DNA from 4 places in the Erwinia sp. 1181_3 genome. Region 4 is predicted to be linked to each of the others. Evidence: predicted binding sites of a transcription regulator. Region 4 holds the regulator's gene; each other region holds the start of a gene.
What was found. Region 4 encodes CRP, which controls carbon source genes, mostly activating them, when cyclic AMP is high. Its sites were predicted from a motif close to ATGTGANNNNNNTCACAT; they were not measured.

Region 1: epd (erythrose-4-phosphate dehydrogenase) is a predicted target of CRP. The motif match lies at 1,871-1,888, and genes of this name have one in related genera.
Region 2: FY046_RS13535 (arabinose ABC transporter substrate-binding protein) is a predicted target of CRP. The motif match lies at 1,518-1,535, and genes of this name have one in related genera.
Region 3: rbsD (D-ribose pyranase) is a predicted target of CRP. The motif match lies at 2,739-2,756, and genes of this name have one in related genera.

What each region holds. Positions count from the first base shown of each region.
Region 1 is NZ_VTDE01000003.1:312,373-317,468, reverse strand. Features, by position in the region: gene tkt (transketolase) at 1-1,633, shown strand, start outside; gene epd (erythrose-4-phosphate dehydrogenase) at 2,089-3,108, shown strand; gene pgk (phosphoglycerate kinase) at 3,158-4,324, shown strand; gene fbaA (class II fructose-bisphosphate aldolase) at 4,405-5,096, shown strand, end outside.
Region 2 is NZ_VTDE01000004.1:339,189-344,284, reverse strand. Features, by position in the region: gene FY046_RS13540 (ribulokinase) at 1-1,395, opposite strand, end outside; gene FY046_RS13535 (arabinose ABC transporter substrate-binding protein) at 1,768-2,751, shown strand; gene araG (L-arabinose ABC transporter ATP-binding protein AraG) at 2,976-4,499, shown strand; gene araH (L-arabinose ABC transporter permease AraH) at 4,517-5,096, shown strand, end outside.
Region 3 is NZ_VTDE01000013.1:5,113-10,208, reverse strand. Features, by position in the region: gene FY046_RS20915 (LysR family transcriptional regulator) at 1-42, opposite strand, end outside; gene budA (acetolactate decarboxylase) at 147-929, shown strand; gene alsS (acetolactate synthase AlsS) at 949-2,628, shown strand; gene rbsD (D-ribose pyranase) at 2,835-3,254, shown strand; gene rbsA (ribose ABC transporter ATP-binding protein RbsA) at 3,263-4,768, shown strand; gene rbsC (ribose ABC transporter permease) at 4,771-5,096, shown strand, end outside.
Region 4 is NZ_VTDE01000005.1:23,692-28,787, reverse strand. Features, by position in the region: gene argD (bifunctional acetylornithine/succinyldiaminopimelate transaminase) at 1-474, shown strand, start outside; gene FY046_RS14645 (YccS/YhfK family putative transporter) at 918-2,993, opposite strand; gene crp (cAMP-activated global transcriptional regulator CRP) at 3,051-3,683, opposite strand; gene FY046_RS14635 (OsmC family protein) at 4,053-4,460, shown strand; gene FY046_RS14630 (amidohydrolase) at 4,721-5,096, shown strand, end outside.

The sequences.
Region 1 (5,096 bases), on a different contig from region 4:
TGCGAACGCAGTAGGTATGGCGATTGCTGAACGTACACTGTCAGCGCAGTTCAACCGTCCAGACCATGATGTGGTTGACCATAACACCTACGTGTTCCTGGGTGACGGCTGCATGATGGAAGGTATCTCCCACGAAGTGTGCTCACTGGCGGGAACACTGAAGTTGGGCAAACTGGTGGCGTTCTATGACGACAACGGTATCTCCATTGACGGCCACATCGAAGGCTGGTTCACCGATGATACGGCGAAACGCTTCGAGTCTTACGGCTGGCACGTTGTGCGTGGTGTCGATGGCCACGACGCTGACGCCATCAAGAAAGCGGTTGAAGAAGCGAAAGCGGTTAGCGATAAGCCTTCACTGCTGATGTGCAAAACGGTCATCGGTTTCGGTTCACCGAACAAAGCCGGTACGCATGATTCCCACGGCGCACCGCTGGGTGATGATGAAATTGCACTGACCCGTAAGCAGTTGGGCTGGAACCATGCGCCGTTTGAAATTCCTTCAGACATCTATGCGCAGTGGGATGCCAAAGAAGCTGGTCAGGCAAAAGAAGCGGCATGGAATGAGAAGTTTGCTGCCTATGCAAAAGCCTTCCCTGAACTGGCGGAAGAGTTCAAACGCCGTGTGAACAACGAGCTGCCAGCGAACTGGGCAACCGAGTCGCAGAAATTCGTTGAAGAGCTGCAGGCTAACCCGTCTAAAATCGCCAGCCGTAAAGCGTCACAGAATGCCATCGAAGCCTTTGGTAAACTGCTGCCGGAATACCTGGGCGGCTCCGCTGACCTGGCACCAAGCAACCTGACAATGTGGTCTGGTTCTAAGCCAATCAACGAAGATGCAGCGGGTAACTACATCCATTACGGTGTGCGCGAATTCGGTATGACCGCGATTGCCAATGGTATCACCCTGCACGGTGGTTTCCTGCCGTACACGGCAACCTTCCTGATGTTCGTTGAATATGCCCGTAATGCGGCGCGTATGGCGGCACTGATGAAGATTCGCCAGGTGATGGTCTACACCCATGACTCTATCGGTCTGGGCGAAGATGGCCCGACTCACCAGCCGGTTGAGCAGATCGCCAGCCTGCGTGTTACACCGAACATGAGCCTGTGGCGTCCGTGTGACCAGGTTGAATCAGCGATCGCATGGAAATATGCGATTGAGCGTAACGATGGCCCGACGGCCCTGATCCTGTCACGTCAGAATCTGGCACAGCAGGACCGTACTGCGGAACAGCTGGCAAACGTAGCACGCGGTGCTTACGTGCTGAAGGACTGCGCAGGTACACCTGAAGTTATCCTGATTGCAACCGGTTCAGAAGTTGAGCTGGCAGTAGGCGCGTATGACAAGCTGACGGCTGAAGGCCGCAAGGTGCGCGTTGTGTCTATGCCGTCTACCGATGCTTTCGACAAGCAGGATGCTGCCTACCGTGAAGCCGTGCTGCCGAAAGCAGTCAGCGCCCGCGTGGCGATTGAAGCTGGTATCGCAGATTACTGGTTCAAATACGTTGGTCTGAACGGCGCTATCGTCGGTATGACCAGCTTCGGTGAGTCAGCGCCCGCTGAGAAGCTGTTCGAACTGTTTGGCTTCACCGTGGATAACGTTGTCGCTAAAGCAAAAGGCCTGCTGTAATAAGGTAGCGGGTGAGGCATGACTCACCGCTATGAGGGCCGGGCGTGCCCGGCCCCTACGCAGTTTACCTTGAGGGTCGGGTATGCCTCATCCTTACACAGTTCTCCGTAGGGGGCGGGCATGCCCGGCCCCTACGCAGTTTACCTTGAGGGTCGGGTATGCCTCATCCTTATACAGTTCCCCGTAGGGGTCGGGCATGCCCGACCCTTCTTTATCCCGCCAGAAAAAATTCCAAATTTGTGACGTAGATCGAAAGTTACGCTCCACAATTGATCCGAATCATTCCTATTATTCCTTACTTCTATTATTCTAGCTGAAGCGTTTCAGTACTATGTCGCACAAGGATCACCATTCAGACTGAGCCTTGTTATGATGCAAGAATATCCTGTACAAATCGCGGTGGCTGGCTCAGGCTAATCCTCCGATTTCATCGTGAATTCTGAAGCAGGAGTGATATGACGGTTCGCATTGCCATTAACGGATTTGGTCGTATAGGGCGCAACGTGTTGCGTGCACTGTATGAAACCGGCCGCCGTGCTGAGATTACGGTGGTTGCCATCAATGAGCTGGCAGAGGCCGCCGGAATGGCGCATCTGTTAAAGTATGACACCAGCCATGGGCGCTTCGCCTGGGATGTGCGTCAGGAGCGCGAACTGCTCTCCGTTGGCGATGACACGATCCGTTTGCTGCACCATACTGATATTGCGGCGCTGCCGTGGCGCGATCTGAATGTGGATATCGTGCTGGACTGTACCGGGGTTTATGGCAGTCGTGCAGATGGCGAAGCCCATTTGCAGGCGGGGGCCAAAAAGGTCCTGTTCTCACACCCTGGTGGTAACGATCTTGATGCCACAGTGGTCTTTGGCGTGAATGAAAAAGATCTGCTGCCTGAGCATTTGCTGGTGTCGAACGCCTCCTGCACCACGAATTGCATCATCCCTATTATCAAGCTGTTGGATGATGCGTGGGGTATTGAGTCGGGTACGGTGACAACCATCCATTCTGCCATGCATGACCAGCAGGTGATTGATGCTTATCACCCGGATTTACGCCGTACACGTGCGGCCAGTCAGTCGATTATTCCTGTCGACACTCGCCTGGCTGCCGGGATTACGCGTTTCTTCCCAAAATTTAACGATCGTTTTGAAGCGATTGCTGTGCGTGTTCCCACCATCAACGTGACGGCCATTGACCTCAGCGTCAGTGTGCGGGATCCCGTCAGCGCCTGCGAGGTTAACGCCCTGCTGCAAAGTGCGTCAGAAGGGGCATTTAGTGGTATAGTTGACTACACGGAATTGCCGTTAGTCTCCATTGATTTTAACCATGATCCGCACAGTGCTATTGTCGACGGCACCCAAACGCGGGTCAGTGGTCAGCACCTTATCAAGACGTTAGTCTGGTGCGATAACGAATGGGGCTTCGCTAATCGTATGATCGATACGACGTTAGCGATGGCCGCCAGCGGTTTCAGGTAAGGCGCGTACAGCGTCTGTAAAACTTTGAGAATCAACGAGAGGGTTCACCATGTCTGTAATTAAGATGACCGATCTGGATCTGGCTGGTAAACGTGTTCTGATCCGTGCGGATCTGAACGTGCCAGTAAAAGAAGGGAAAGTGACGTCTGATGCACGTATTCGCGCTTCTCTGCCGACCATTGAGGCGGCACTGAAGCAAGGCGCAAAAGTGATGGTCACCTCGCACTTGGGTCGCCCGACCGAAGGTGAATACAACGAAGAGTTTTCTCTGCTGCCGGTAGTGAACTACCTGAAAGACAAGTTGGGTGCAGATAACGTTTCCCTGGCAAAAGATTACCTGGACGGTGTTGAACTGACCGCGGGTAAACTGGTTGTTCTGGAAAACGTGCGCTTTAACAAAGGCGAGAAAAAAGACGACGAAACCCTCTCTAAAAAATATGCTGCCCTGTGCGACATCTTCGTGATGGATGCTTTCGGTACTGCTCACCGTGCTCAGGCGTCTACCCATGGCGTGGGCAAATTTGCACCAATCGCCTGTGCGGGTCCGCTGCTGTCAGGTGAACTGGAAGCGCTGGGCAAAGCCCTGAAAACCCCGGCACGCCCAATGGTTGCCGTGGTTGGTGGTTCTAAAGTGTCTACCAAATTCGATGTGCTTAACTCGCTGGTGAACATTGCAGACACCGTGATTGTGGGTGGGGGTATCGCGAACACCTTCGTGGCTATCGACAACAACGTGGGTAAATCTCTGTACGAACCTGATTTCGTGGCTGCCGCTAAGAAACTGCGCGACGAATACAAAATTCCGGTGCCAACTGACTCTCGCGTAGGCACGGAATTCTCTGAAACTGCACCTTCTACCGTGAAGAAAGTGTCTGAAGTTCAGGACAACGAAGAGATCATGGACTTTGGTGACGAAACCGCACTGGCAATGGCTAAGTTGTTGAAAAAAGCCAAAACTATTCTGTGGAACGGCCCGGTAGGCGTGTTCGAATTCCCGAACTTCCGCAAAGGCACCGAAATTATCGCGAACGCGATTGCAGACAGTGACGCATTCTCCATTGCCGGCGGCGGTGATACGCTGGCCGCTATCGACCTGTTTGGTATCGAAGATAAAATCTCTTATATCTCTACCGGTGGCGGTGCATTCCTTGAGTTCGTGGAAGGCAAAACCTTACCTGCGGTTGCCATGCTTGAAGAGCGTGCAAAGCAGAAGTAATTAAACCTCAGAGCGGGGTATAAGTACCCCGCATGAGAACTGAATCCTTTAATACGACCGAAGAAACAGGACAAGCTAACATGTCTAAAATTTTTGATTTCGTAAAACCAGGCGTTGTCACCGGTGACGACGTGCAGAAGATCTTCCAGGTAGCGAAAGAGAACAAATTCGCTCTGCCAGCAGTTAACTGCGTGGGCACTGACTCCATCAACGCCGTTCTGGAAACCGCAGCGAAAGTTAAAGCGCCGGTTATCATTCAGTTCTCCAACGGTGGTGCAGGTTTCATCGCGGGTAAAGGCCTGAAATCTGACAAGCCACAGGCTGCGGCTATTTTTGGTGCCATCTCTGGCGCACATCACGTTCACCTGATGGCTGAACACTATGGCGTGCCTGTTATTCTGCACACTGACCACTGCGCTAAGAAACTGCTGCCGTGGATCGACGGTCTGCTGGATGCGGGTGAAGAGCACTTCGCTAAAACCGGTAAGCCACTGTTCTCTTCTCACATGATCGACCTGTCTGAAGAGTCTCTGGAAGAGAACATCGAGATTTCCAGCAAATACCTGGCGCGCATGGCGAAAATCGACATGACCCTGGAAATTGAACTGGGCTGCACCGGTGGCGAAGAAGACGGCGTGGACAACAGTCACATGGACGCTTCTGCTCTGTACACTCAGCCAGAAGACGTGGATTACGCTTACACCAAGCTGAACGCTATCAGCCCGCGTTTCACTATCGCTGCTTCATTCGGTAACGTGCACGGCGTGTACAA
Region 2 (5,096 bases), on a different contig from region 4:
GGCAATCCCACCCAGCGCGAGGATTTGCTGTACCGGAATATCCTGCTGTTCGAAACACTCCATAATGGCGCGCGCGCCAAATGCGGTCGCCGCAATAAACCCGCCAAACAGCGTCGGGGCATCGGTGCCCAGATTCAGATCGGTGATCACGCCTTTCAGGCGCTGGTTGGCAAAAGGGGTACGACGGCCGTTAAACCAGTCGAGTACCACCGGAAGATGGTCGAGCTGTGGGTCAGCCGCCCAGGCGGCGGTCAGCTGTTCCAGCAGGCTGTGCTGGATCGCTTCCAGCTGCGGCTGCAGGTCGGGGTGCAGCGTGGCCGCCTGCACTAACGGCCAGCTCAGCAGGCGGCCAAACCAGGCATACATATCGCCAAAGGCTGACTGTCCGGCCTCCAGGCCAATCATGCCCGGTACCACGCTGCCGTCCACCTGGCCGCAGATGCCTTTAATCGCCCGGTCAGCCACGCGATCCGCATCGGCAATCAGAATGTCGCAGGTGGAAGTGCCAATGACTTTCACCAGGGTATAAGGCTGTGCGCCTGCGCCCACCGCGCCCATATGGCAGTCAAATGCCCCGCCGGACAGCACGACATGGTCTGGCAGACCAAGACGTTCGGCCCATTCGGCGCTCAGCTTGCCGACAGGCACATCGGCGGTCCAGGTCTCGGTGAACATCGGGTGATCGAGATCGGCCGTGAGCAACGGATCGAGAGCATTAAGGAATTTCGCTTCCGGCAGTCCCTGCCATAAAGGGTGCCAGAGGGATTTATGACCGGCAGCACAGCGGCCACGCTTCAGGTCGGCAGGGGCGGTAGTGCCGCTGAGCAGGGCGGGCACCCAGTCGCACAGTTCCACCCAGGAAACGGCTGCCTCACGAACCGCCGCATCGTTGCGGCTGATGTGCAGGATCTTGGCCCAGAACCATTCGGACGAATAGATACCGCCGATAAAGCGCGAGTAATCCTGATAGTCACCGCTGTGGCAGAGTCGGGTAATGGCTTCAGCTTCTTCAATCGCGGTGTGATCTTTCCATAGCACGAACATTGCATTGGGGTTGTCGGCAAACTCCGGGCGCATTGCCAGCACACGGCCTTCACGATCGACAGGGGCGGGGGTGGAGCCGGTGGAATCCACACCAATACCCACCACGTTAAGGCGCTGCTCAGGGGTTAATTTAGTGACAACGTCACGAATGGCCTGTTCCAGGGCATCAATATAGTCCTGCGGATGGTGACGGAACTGATTGTTCGCCGGGTTGCAGAATCGCCCGGCCTTCCAGCGAGGATAGGCAACCACGTGCTTGTGCAGCTCACGACCACTGGCGCAATCGACCGCCAGCGCCCTGACCGAGTCGCTGCCGAAATCCAGACCGAGGGTAATCGCACCCTTATGCATAGTTGTTCTCCGTTATGTTCAGAAGAGGCTCTTTTACTGTTCCTCTATCCTGGAAACATCGCGGCGGAGTGGTTAGGTGCGGCTGGCTGCAAATATGCACTTTTCTGTCATGCAGGGTGGGAATGTGATGGGCTTCAAATGTTGCCTGTCGGTTAAATTGGCTGAATAGATGGACAAAACGACTGTAATTTCAGGGTGTGATAGCGCTCTACATATTTCCCTTTACTTGCGGGTAAAACTAGCGCACTACCGCCACTGTTAAGTTGTCAGTGCTCAGGTAAGGTCTTGTTTAAATGCTTTAAATTTTTTCAATAACCGATTGTTACCGTTTACACAATCCCGCCCTGAGCGGGCACTGAGCCGGAGAGCCTCATGCACAAATTCACTAAAGCGCTGGCCGCGATTGGCCTCGCAGCCGTTATGTCACAATCCGCTATGGCGGAAACCATGAAGCTGGGTTTCCTGGTGAAACAACCGGAAGAACCCTGGTTCCAGACTGAATGGAAATTTGCCGATAAGGCCGGTAAAGATCTCGGCTTCGAGGTGATCAAAATCGCTGTGCCGGATGGTGAAAAAACCCTGAATGCTATCGACAGTCTGGCGGCCAGCGGCGCGAAAGGGTTTGTTATCTGTACACCGGATCCTAAACTCGGCTCTGCCATTGTGGCCAAAGCACGCAGTTATGGCCTGAAAGTGATCGCGGTGGATGACCAGTTTGTGACCGCGAAAGGCAAACCGATGGACACCGTACCGCTGGTGATGATGGCTGCCACCAAAATTGGCGAACGTCAGGGTCAGGAACTGTACAAAGAGATGCAGAAACGCGGCTGGGATGTGAAAGACACCGCGGTGATGGCGATCACCGCCAATGAGCTGGACACCGCCCGCCGCCGTACCGGTGGCTCTATTGATGCCCTGAAAACAGCCGGATTCCCGGAAAAACAGATTTACCAGATCCCCACCAAATCTAACGATATTCCCGGCGCCTTTGATGCCGGTAACTCCCTGCTGGTTCAGCATCCTGAAGTGAAGAACTGGCTGATTGTTGGCATGAACGATAACACCGTACTGGGTGGCGTCCGTGCGACCGAAGGTCAGGGCTTTAAAGCGCCGAATGTGATTGGGATTGGCATTAACGGTGTGGATGCAGTGAGTGAACTGTCGAAAGGCCAGGCGACCGGATTCTATGGTTCGCTGCTGCCAAGCCCGGATGTCCACGGTTATCGCAGTATCCAGATGCTGCATGACTGGGTGACGAAAGATATCGAGCCTGCCAAATTTACCGAAGTGACCGATGTGGTGCTGATCACCCGCGACAACTTCAAAGCAGAACTGGCGAAAAAAGGCCTGATGTAATCCGTGGCAGCGGGTCGGGCATGCCCGACCCCTACATAACACATGACCGCTGGGGTAAGGGATGCCCGCCCCTGCAAAACACATGACCGCAGGGGTGAGGGATGCCCGCCCCTGCATAACACACGACCGCAGGGGTGAGGGATGCCCGCCCCTGCATAACACACGACCGCAGGGGTGAGGGATGCCTCGCCCGGATGCCTCCACCCAAAAATGCAGGAGACACCATGACTTCGCAACCACCGTACCTCAGCTTTCACGGCATCAGCAAAACCTTCCCGGGCGTGAAGGCGCTACAGGACATCAGTTTTGACTGTTATGCAGGACAAGTGCATGCCCTGATGGGGGAAAACGGCGCCGGGAAATCAACGCTGCTCAAAATTCTCAGCGGAAGCTATCAGGCCAGCGGCGGTGAGATTCGCCTGCAGGGCCAGCCAGTTAATTTTCAAAACACCACCGATGCGCTCAATGCCGGGGTGGCGATTATTTATCAGGAACTCCATCTGGTGCCGGAAATGTCGGTGGCAGAAAATATCTTTTTAGGCCAGTTGCCACAACGTGCCGGGCTGGTCAATCGCTCCCGCCTGCGCTCAGAAGCCGCGCGTCAACTCAAAATCCTCGGTATGGATATTGACCCGGATATGCCGCTGAAATACCTCTCTCTCGGGCAGTGGCAGATGGTGGAAATTGCCAAAGCGTTAACGCGTAATGCGCAGGTTATCGCCTTTGATGAGCCGACCAGCTCGCTCTCGGCGCGTGAAATTGATCAGCTGTTCCGCGTGATCCGCCAGCTGCGTGCCGACGGCCGCGTGGTGCTGTATGTCTCCCATCGCATGGAGGAGATTTTTGCCCTCAGCGATGCCATCACGGTGTTTAAAGATGGCCGCTACGTACGTACCTTTACCGATATGGCCACCACCGGAAACGACGAACTGGTGCAGGCGATGGTGGGGCGTGAAATTGGTGATATCTACGGTTACCGACCACGCGCGCAGGGCGATGTGAGACTGAAGCTGGACAATGTGCATGCCAAAGGCGTGCGCAGTCCGGTATCGTTCAGCGTGCGTGCAGGGGAAATTGTCGGGCTGTTTGGCCTGGTGGGGGCCGGGCGCAGTGAGTTGATGAAAGGGCTGTTTGGTGCCACGCGTCTGACCAGCGGTGAACTGTGGCTGGATGGTAAAAAACTCCAGATTAATGAGCCGATTGAAGCCATTCGCGCCGGTATTATGCTCTGCCCGGAGGACCGCAAGGCCGATGGCATCATCCCGGTACATTCCGTGCGCGACAACATCAATATCAGCGCCAGGCGTAATAACCTCAAGGCAGGTTGTCTGATCAACAACAGCTGGGAAGCCAGTAATGCCGGAGTGCATATCCGCTCGCTCAATATCAAAACCCCGTCGGCAGACCAGCTGATTATGAATCTGTCCGGGGGCAATCAACAGAAGGCGATCCTCGGTCGCTGGCTGTCCGAAGAGATGAAAGTCATCCTGCTGGATGAACCCACGCGCGGCATTGACGTCGGCGCGAAAAACGAAATTTATCAGCTGATTTACGCCCTGGCCGACCAGGGTATTGCGGTGCTGTTTGCCTCCAGTGACCTGCCCGAAGTGATGGGGCTGGCTGACCGTATTCTGGTGATGCGCGAAGGCGAAATCGCCGGAGAGCTGGACCATAACGACGCCACTGAAGCCCTGACGCTGAGTCTGGCGATGCCAAAAACCGCCAAACCTGCCACACACGTGGCCTGAATATGCAGGAGAAACCTATGTCAACGACCTCATCTGTTACACCCGCTGCCCCATCGCGCTTCAGTCTGAGCCGTGTGTGGGACAACTTCGGCATGCTGGTGGTGTTTGCCGCGCTGTTTATTGCCTGCATGGTGTTTGTGCCGAATTTTGGTTCCCTTATCAATATGAAAGGCTTAGGGCTGGCGATGTCGATGTCCGGCATGGTGGCCTGCGGTATGCTGTTCTGCCTGGCGTCCGGCGACTTTGACCTGTCGGTGGCCTCGGTGATTGCCTGTGCCGGTGTCGTCTGCGCGGTGGTCATCAACATGACCGAAAGCCTGTGGATCGGCGTGATTGCCGGGCTGTTACTCGGCGTGGCCTGCGGCTTTGTGAACGGTTTCGTGATTGCCAAACTGAAAATCAACGCCTTGATCACCACGCTTGCCACGATGCAGATCGTGCGCGGGCTGGCGTATATCTTCTCCGACGGTAAAGCCGTGGGTATCGAAGACGAGCGCTTCTTCGCCCTGGGTTATGCCAGCTGGCTGGGCGTGCCGGCCCCGGTATGGTTGACCATTATTACCCTGGTATTGTTTGCTTTCCTGCTGAACAAAACCA
Region 3 (5,096 bases), on a different contig from region 4:
CTCAGCGACCGCAACGAAGTAACGCAGATACCGCAGTTCCATATCGAAAACGTCTCAAAGTGGGGGGTGTTCTATATTGGAATCCCGAACTGAATCGAGTCAACATTGATTCAATACTTCTTAACAGTTTATCGGGGGAAATGGCAATGACACATTCTGTAACTGATTGTTCATGTTCGGAACAACTGACCGAAACGGTCAGGGGGATGCAGAAGGAAAGGCCAGAAAGTGTAATCTATCAGACCTCTCTGATGAGCGCGTTACTGAGCGGCGTCTATGACGGTACCACCACGGTAGCTGACCTGCTGAAGAAAGGCGATTTTGGCCTCGGGACGTTTAATCAGCTGGATGGCGAGCTTATCGCTTTTAACCGTGAAGTGTACCAGTTGCGTTCAGATGGCAGTGCCCGTGCTGCCAGTCCCGATCAGCAATCGCCGTTTGCAGTGATGACCTTCTTCCACCCTCAGTATCAGCATCGCTTTACCGGCCCGGTTGATCGGGCCGGGGTACATCAGGTCATCGACCAGCAGGTCAGTTCCGATAATCAGTTCTGCGCATTGCGTCTCGACGGTTTGTTCAGCCGCGCAGAAACCCGCACGGTTCCCTGTCAGCACCGCCCGTATAAATCGATGCCAGAGGTGCTCGGCAAGCAGCCCACCTTTCATTTTGAGCAGCGCAAAGGCGTGTTGATCGGTTTTCGCACGCCGCAGTATATGCAGGGCATCAACGTCGCGGGCTATCACGAACATTTCATTACTGACGATCGCCAGGGTGGCGGTCATCTTCTGGACTATCAGCTTGATCACGGCACGCTGACCTTTGGTGAGATCAGCAAGCTGGTGATTGACCTGCCTGGCGACAGCGACTTCCTGCGGGCGGATCTCAGCCCGGAAAACCTGGATTCCGCCATTCGTTCTGTTGAAAGCTGAAAAAGAGAGAGAACAAAAGATGAAAAACGTCACTGAGGTTCAACAGTGGGCACACGGTGCCGATCTGGTCGTGGCTCAACTGGAAGCACAGGGGGTGAAGCAGGTCTTCGGCATTCCCGGTGCCAAAATCGATAAAGTCTTTGATTCGCTGCTGGACACCTCCATCCAGACGATTGCCGTACGTCATGAAGCCAACGCCGCATTTATGGCAGCGGCCGTGGGTCGGCTGACCGGCAAAGCCGGCGTTGCATTGGTCACCTCCGGGCCTGGCTGTTCCAATTTGATCACCGGTATGGCAACGGCGACCACCGAGGGCGATCCGGTAGTGGCACTGGGGGGGGCGGTAAAACGCGCGGATAGCGCCAAACAGGTGCATCAAAGCATGGATACCGTCGCGATGTTCCGCCCTGTGAGTAAATATGCGGTAGAAGTCGGTTCCTCAGATGCCATTGCCGAAGTGTTATCGAATGCGTTTCGCAGTGCGGAGCAGGGGCGCCCCGGCGGCGCTTTTGTCAGCCTGCCGCAGGACATTATTAATGAGCCCGCACGCGGACATCTGCTGAATACCAGCGGCCAGCTGCTGCTGGGAGCAGCACCGGATGTGGCGATTGACGCCGTTGCCCGCCAAATCGCACAGGCGAAAAACCCGGTGCTGCTGCTGGGCCTGATGGCCAGCCAGCCCGCCAACAGCGATGCGCTGCATCAGCTGCTGGAGCGTAGCCATATTCCGGTCACCAGTACCTACCAGGCGGCAGGTGCAGTGCGGCAGGAGCATTTTTCCCGCTTTGCCGGGCGTGTCGGGCTCTTTAATAATCAGGCGGGCGATCGGTTACTGCGAGAAGCCGACCTGATTATCACCATTGGCTACAGCCCGGTAGAGTATGAACCTGCGATGTGGAACAGTGGCAAAGCCACCCTGGTGCATATCGATGTGTTGCCCGCCGATACCGACAACTGTTATCAGCCTGATGCCGAGCTGGTCGGTGATATTGCTGCCACGCTGGATAAACTGACGGCACGTATCCACGGCCCGTTAACGCTTAGCCCACAGGCGGCGGCGATCCTCAGCGACCGCCAGCAACAGCGTGAACTGCTGGCGCTGCGCGGCCATCAGCTGAATCAGTTTGCCCTGCATCCTTTGCGCATCGTGCGTGCTATGCAGGACATCATCAACAGTGACGTCACCCTGACGGTGGATATGGGCAGCTTTCATATCTGGATCGCGCGTTATCTTTACAGCTTCCGCGCCCGTCAGATCATGATCTCCAACGGTCAGCAAACCATGGGCGTTGCCCTGCCCTGGGCGATTGGTGCCTGGCTGGTGGACCCGTCGCGCAAAGTGGTGTCGGTCTCCGGGGATGGCGGGTTCCTGCAATCGAGTATGGAGCTGGAAACGGCAGTACGGCTGGGCGCTAATTTGCTGCATATCATCTGGGTGGATGAGTGCTACAACATGGTGGCGATGCAGGAAGAGAAGAAATATCAGCGGGTTTCCGGGGTGAAATTCGGTCCGATCGATTTTAAAGCTTACGCCGAGTCGTTTGGTGCCGCGGGGTTTGCTGTGGAAAGTGCAGAAATGCTGGAACCGACGTTGCGTAAAGCGATGGATGTGCAGGGCCCGGCGGTAGTGGCTATTCCGGTGGACTACGCAGACAACCCTCTGCTGATGGGACAGCTTCATCTCAGCCAGATTTTGTGAGCTGCTATACCTTCCAGATATTCATTACATTCAGTCATGGCCCTTTACCGGTAACATAAAAGGGCTATTTTTTTCCTTAAAACAAATCCTCTCTCTGCGTCAGCGAAACGTTTCGATGGCGATCACATTTTCAACATTTGATGATTGTTTTCCCCTGACCATTTCTTACACTGCCCTCAGCGAAACGTTTCGCTCTGGAGTGAATAATGAAAAAAGGCACCTTACTGAATTCTGATATCTCGTCCGTGATTTCACGTCTCGGTCATACTGACAGCATCGTGATTGGCGATGCCGGCCTGCCGGTCCCACAAGGTCCGCAGCGTATTGATCTGGCGTTGACGCATGGAATTCCGACATTTTTACAGGTTACCCAGGCGGTCACCAGCGAGATGCAGGTCGAGAGTGCCATCATTGCGGAAGAAATTAAGCAGCATAATCCGCAGCTTCATAGTGAATTGATCGCCCTGCTCGACTTACTGCAACAACACCAGGGTAATTCAATCAGTATCAGTTATGTCAGTCACGAACAGTTCAAACACCAAACTCAGCGTAGTCAGGCTGTCATTCGCAGCGGAGAGTGTTCTCCGTATGCGAATGTCATCCTGATCGCTGGCGTGACCTTTTAGAGGCTGTTATGCAACCTTTACTGCAATTAAAAGGCATTGATAAAGCCTTCCCGGGCGTCAAGGCGCTGTCGGGAGCCGCCCTCTCTGTTTATCCTGGCCGCGTGATGGCGCTGGTGGGCGAGAACGGTGCGGGTAAGTCGACCATGATGAAGGTGCTTACCGGGATCTACGCCCGTGATGCGGGCACGTTTGAATGGCTCGGTCAGGAAACCACCTTTAACGGGCCGAAAGAGTCGCAGGAAGCCGGGATCGGTATTATTCATCAGGAACTGAACCTGATCCCCCAGTTGAGCATTGCGGAAAACATCTTTTTGGGTCGCGAATTTGTTAACCGTTTTGGCCGCATCCAGTGGAAAAAGATGTATGCCGAGGCGGATGCCTTACTGAAGCGCCTGAATCTGCGCTTCAGCAGCCATAAGCTGGTGGGTGATCTGTCGATCGGTGACCAGCAGATGGTGGAAATTGCCAAGGTCCTGAGCTTCGAGTCAAAAGTGATCGTCATGGACGAACCGACGGACGCGCTGACGGATACCGAGACCGCTTCGCTGTTCCGGGTGATCAACGAGCTGAAAGCGCAGGGCTGCGGCATTGTTTATATCTCCCACCGAATGAAAGAAATTTTTGAGATCTGCGACGATGTCACCATCTTCCGTGACGGGCAGTTTATTGCAGAACGTGAAGTGGCTCAGCTGACGGAAGAGTCGCTGATTGAAATGATGGTCGGCCGCAAGCTGGAAGAGCAGTATCCACGCCTGGATAAAGCACCGGGTGAGGTTCGCCTGAAGGTGGAGAATCTGAGTGGTTCCGGCGTTGAGGATGTCAGCTTTACGCTGCGTAAAGGCGAAATTTTGGGTGTGTCCGGGCTGATGGGCGCGGGGCGTACCGAACTGATGAAAGTGCTGTATGGCGCCTTGTCACGCAGCAGTGGTAGCGTAACGCTGGACGGAAAAACCGTCTTCGCGCGTTCCCCGGAAGAGGGGCTGGCCAACGGTATCGTCTATATTTCTGAAGATCGTAAGCGTGATGGTCTGGTGCTGGGTATGTCGGTGAAAGAGAACATGTCACTGACCGCCCTCAACTATTTTAGCTATGGCGCGGGCCGCCTGAAACATGCGGAAGAGCAGCAGGCGGTCGGTGATTTTATCAAGCTGTTTAACGTTAAAACGCCATCAATGAATCAGCCGATTGGTTTGCTCTCAGGGGGTAACCAGCAAAAGGTGGCCATTGCGCGCGGGCTGATGACGCGGCCAAAAGTGCTGATCCTGGATGAGCCAACGCGTGGCGTCGATGTTGGCGCGAAAAAAGAGATTTATCAGCTGATTAATCAGTTTAAACAGGAAGGGTTGAGCATCATTCTCGTCTCCTCCGAAATGCCGGAAGTCCTGGGCATGAGTGACCGCGTGCTGGTGATGCACGAAGGTCGCCTGAGCGGTGACTTCCCGATTGAACAAGCCTCGCAGGAAATTTTGATGGCGGCGGCAGTTGGTAAACATTACAGCGCGGAGCTGGCATAACTATGAGTACGCAAACAATTCCTTCACGCCGCCTGATCAGTAAGGCATGGCTGCTTGAGCAGAAATCGCTGATTGCGCTGGTGGTGCTGATTGCCATCGTTTCCAGTCTGAGCCCGAATTTCTTCACCGTGGCTAACCTGTTTAACATTCTGCAACAGACGTCGGTCAACGCCATTATGGCGGTGGGTATGACGCTGGTGATCCTCACCTCCGGTATCGATCTCTCCGTGGGGTCATTGCTGGCGCTGACCGGGGCAGTCGCTGCCTCGATTGTCGGGCTGGAAGTGAATGCTCTGGTGGCGGTGGCGGCATCGCTGGCACTGGGTGC
Region 4 (5,096 bases):
GATATACTCACCACCGCCAAAGCGCTGGGCGGTGGTTTCCCGGTCAGTGCCATGTTAACGACTAACGACATTGCATCGGTTATGGCGCCTGGCGTGCATGGCACCACCTATGGCGGTAATCCGCTGGCCTGTGCGGTGGCTGAAGCTGCACTGGATATCATCAATACGCCAGAGGTGCTGGAAGGTGTGGAAGAGCGCCGTCAGCTGTTTGTTGATGCGCTTCAGGCGCTGGATGCCCGTTTCGATCTGTTCAGCGATATCCGTGGCAAAGGCCTGCTGATTGGCGCGGAGCTGAAATCACAGCATGCTGGACGTGCGCGCGATATTCTTAACGCCGCAGCAGAAGCCGGTGTGATGGTGTTGGTTGCCGGAACTGACGTGATGCGTTTTGCGCCTTCGCTGGTCATTGAGCCAACGGATATCGCCGAAGGCATGGCGCGTTTCGCCACGGCTGTTGAGAAAGTCCTGGGCTGATTGCCGTGGGCGGGGCATGCCCCGCCCCTACGTTGTTTCGTCGATGTCAGGCATATCCCAGACCAACGTCGGCATGCCGCTAATTCGTCGATGTCAGGCATATCCCAGACCAACGTCGGCATGCCGCTAATTCGTCGATGTCAGGCATATCCCAGACCAGCGTCGGCATGCCGCTAATTCGTAGGGGTCAGGCATATCCTAGGCCAACGTCGGCATGCCGCTAATTCGTCGATGTCAGGCATATCCCAGACCAACGTCGGCATGCCGCTAATTCGTCGATGTCAGGCATATCCCAGACCAACGTCGACATGCCGCTAATTCGTCGATGTCAGGCATATCCCAGACCAACGTCGGCATGCCGCTAATTCGTCGATGTCAGGCATATCCCAGACCAGCGTCGGCATGCCGCTAATTCGTAGGGGTCAGGCATGCCTGACCCGCGATCATGACGATTTCCTCAAGCGCCGGGACAGCCAGCGGCCATGATGTGGGCGCTGGCTCCAGGTCAGCGACGAAATGGTGTGCATTACGCTGAGGTGGCCAAGAATACGCTTCACGTGTCGCTCCATAATGGTCACCGGCCCCTGATGGAAGTCCTCGGGAGCATCCAGTACATTGCTGCCTGAATCCGGTCCGTCATACTCCAGACGCTGCTGACAGCGTTGCAGGGCAATTTCGCAGGATTGCAAATAGCGCTCTGCCAGCGTCGGCGTTAGCATCGTATGCTCCCGCGCCAGAATGGTCATGGCGTTGATATGCTCAACAATAAACTGGCTGTGCGTGACCCACAGCTGCATATCGGCCAGGTAGCGTGAATTAAAGCCCGGTTCCTGCATCGCCTGATGCAGTGAGTTAAACAGCGCATTATGCGCCTGATTCACCCGCATACGCTGGTATGCCAGTTTCTCCGCATCCTGTTCGCTGCCCAGCAGCTTCTGCAATGCCTCCTGATAGGTCTCCAGCGCATCGTGCGCATTCTGACGCATCAATCCACTCTGCCACTGTGGCCATAGCCAAATCATGCCGCCGAAGGCAATCAGACAGCCCATTAGTGTATCCATTAAGCGCGGCAGCAGGAACTGCGCTCCGTTCAGCGACAGCAGTTGCAATGTATACACCGCGGTGACCGTGAATCCTACGGTTGCCCAGCCGTAAAACTTGCGGATAAACAGATAGCTCACCAGGGTAATCAGTAGCATCACCAGCAGCACCCAGGATTCCGGGGCATGTAAACCGAGCGTGGCAGCGGCAATGGCCAACCCGGCCAGCGTTCCCAGCGCCCTGTGCTGGATACGTACCCGAGTAGCGCTGTAACCGTTGAGGCTGACAAACATCACCGTCATCAGTATCCAGTAAGGCTTCGGCAGATTGAAGAACAGGGCCAGTGAACTGGCGAAGGTCAGCATGACTGCATAGCGTGCGGCGGTGCGCAGGGCAGAGGATTTCAGCGACAGATAACTCTTCAACGCAGGAAACAGCGGCAGGCGGCGCTGGCGGTCCGCCATCAGGTCGCGACGGTACAACGGGTGCTGGGTGCGTAGCACGCGGGCGATACGGCTGAAGTGATAATAGCAAAAGTTGCCAACCGGATTATCGGGGTGCTGACGGGATATTTTTTCCAGTGCCTGAAGCGGTTTTTCCATCGTGAAACGTTCAGGGAAGCGGTGATAGAGGATATCGTCAGCCAGTACCCGCAGGCGTGTGGCAATGGTCTGCGCATTCCAGCGGATCACCGCCTCGGCGTGGCTCTGCTCTACCAGCTTCTGTACTTCCTCGGGCTGATGCAGGCTGACGGCGATATGTTCCTGTAGATCGAGGGCGACCTGAAATGCGCGCGTCAGTCGCTGATAATGGTCGCGATTGGCGGCCAGCATATGCATTTGCTGGTAACAGGTGTTAATCAGATCGACGGCTTTCTGTTGGCGGACCAACAGGGGAGGCAGGGCGGTTTGGGGATCGGTCAACTGGGTTAGCAGACTGTATTTCGCTTCGCAGTAATCAGCCAGTTCATGATAGAGCAGACTGAGGGTTTCGCGCATCGGCTGCTCTTTCCACAGCCAGAACCAGAACCAGTTAAACGCGCCATACCAGACGGTACCGAGAATGAACAATAGCGGCGGCTGCCACATGGGCATGCGTCCGGCCAGACTGAGGGTGAAAATGGCGGCAATCAGCGATGCCGGTAGCAGACGACCGTGCAGCGGACTGATTTCACCGGTGACGCCAAGCAGCAGTGCCATGACCAGCAGGATCACGGGCAGTGGCACCTCTTCTGCCCCGGCGTACTGAATCAAAAAGCTACTGAAAGCAAACAGGCAACCGCCTACGATCAGACGTTTGAAGAAGCGTTTGTGTGGAGTATCAAGACCGGCATTGTTACAACAGGCGGGGACTAATGAGAACAGCAGGCCGTTTTGCAGGTTGCCGAGCATCCAGCCGATCGCCACGGGTAAACACAGCACCAGTGTTTGCCTGAGTGCGTAGTTAACTTCGGGGTGATAGATAATTCTCCGCCACATGAGCCACACCAAATAAAAACGGCGCGACTGGGCGTCGCGCCGTGGGTTCAGAGCCGGTTAACGTGTTCCGTAAACAACAATGGTTTTACCATGTGCTGAGATCAGGTTTTGATCTTCCAGCATTTTCAGAATACGACCCACCGTTTCGCGGGAGCAGCCGACGATCTGGCCGATCTCCTGACGGGTGATTTTGATCTGCATCCCATCCGGGTGCGTCATGGCATCCGGTTGTTTCGCCAGATTCAACAACGTTTGGGCAATGCGTCCGGTCACATCAAGGAAAGCTAAATTACCCACTTTCTCTGATGTGACTTGCAGGCGACGCGCCATCTGTGAAGACAGGCGCATCAGGATGTCAGGATTCACCTGAATCAACTGACGGAATTTTTTGTAGGAAATTTCAGCCACTTCACAGGCTGTTTTCGCACGTACCCATGCACTGCGCTCCTGACCTTCTTCAAAGAGGCCCAGCTCGCCAATGAAGTCGCCCTGATTGAGGTAGGAGAGGATCATCTCTTTGCCTTCTTCATCCTTGATTAACACCGCTACTGATCCTTTAACGATGTAATAGAGGGTTTCCGCCTTCTCACCCTGATGAATCAGAGTGCTTTTGGATGGATATTTGTGAATATGGCAATGTGACAGGAACCATTCGAGTGTAGGGTCTGTTTGCGGTTTGCCGAGAACCATTCGCTGTTATCCTCTGTTGTAATCGTGCCTAAATATACCCTGTATTCGGCGTGCTGCAGATGCGTTGCCGCTGGCCTGAAGCGCGAAATATTTTTGGGTATCAGGGGATGTATCCCTGCCAGGCGTTGAAATATTCAAGCGTTCCCATAGGGAAATTATACGGGCCTCTGTTAAGAGCATGGCTCGTGCTGTCGTCCCGTTTTTACCGTGCATTGTTATGCCAGTAAAATATTGCAGCTTCGTTTGTAGCACAGCTTTACAAGACTGTCTTCTGTTGTCTCGCTTCAGCATAGTTCGAAAAAGGCAACGTTGCCGTTTTTGTGAGTGCAGCGTACTCTGCGGTAACTGAATCAATGAGAGGATTTTGTGATGCAAGCACGAGTTAAGTGGGTTGAAGGGATGACGTTTTTGGGAGAATCCTCATCCGGCCATCAGATTTTGATGGATGGCAACGCGGGGGATAAAGCACCCAGCCCGATGGAGATGGTGCTGATGGCTGCCGGGGGATGCAGTGCGATTGATGTGGTGTCTATTCTGCAGAAAGGCCGTCACGATGTCGCCGACTGTGAAGTTAAATTGACCTCGGAACGTCGTGAAGAGGCACCGCGTATTTTCACCCATATTAACCTGCACTTTATTGTCAGCGGCAAGGCGTTAACGGATAAAGCCGTTTCACGTGCGGTCGACCTCTCTGCGGAGAAATACTGCTCGGTGGCGATTATGCTGGGGAGCGCGGTGAAAATGACGCACAGCTATGAAGTGACAGATCTGACCTGAAGCTGGTTTCTTATGGGTAACGATGTTCGTTGTCGTTACCCACAGCTGACAGAACGTAGCGTACACATCCTGCTATTCCTCTCTCTACCCGCATTTCACGCCACGGCAGGCGAATAACATCAGCGGTATATTTCCCTCGTTCTACATTCCTTTCTTAATTTGCTGCAGGCTGGCGAAACAACAGCTGAATGTCCGGCGTTTGCCCATGATTCTCTGTTGCTGCCTGGTCTGCCGTTGTCAGATTTAATCAACCAGGAGTCATGATGACTATCGAGACGCTGATTCAGGATGTCACACCAAAGGTGCTGCAATGGCGGCGGCATATTCACGCGAATGCCGAACTCTCTTTCCACGAGCATGGCACCGCAGACTATGTTGCCGCTGAACTGGCAAAGTTTGGCCCATTAACACTTAGTCGCCCGACGCCAAATAGCGTACTGGCTGAACTTGAGGGGCCGCGTAGTGGTGACTGCATTGCCCTGAGGGCCGATATGGATGCGCTGCCTATTGAGGAGTTGAACAGTGAACCTTTCACCTCGCGCAATCGCGGTGTGATGCATGCCTGCGGGCATGATGCGCATACGGCAATGCTGATGGGGGCGGCATGGGTGTTGTGCCAGCAGCAGAGTAAGCTTG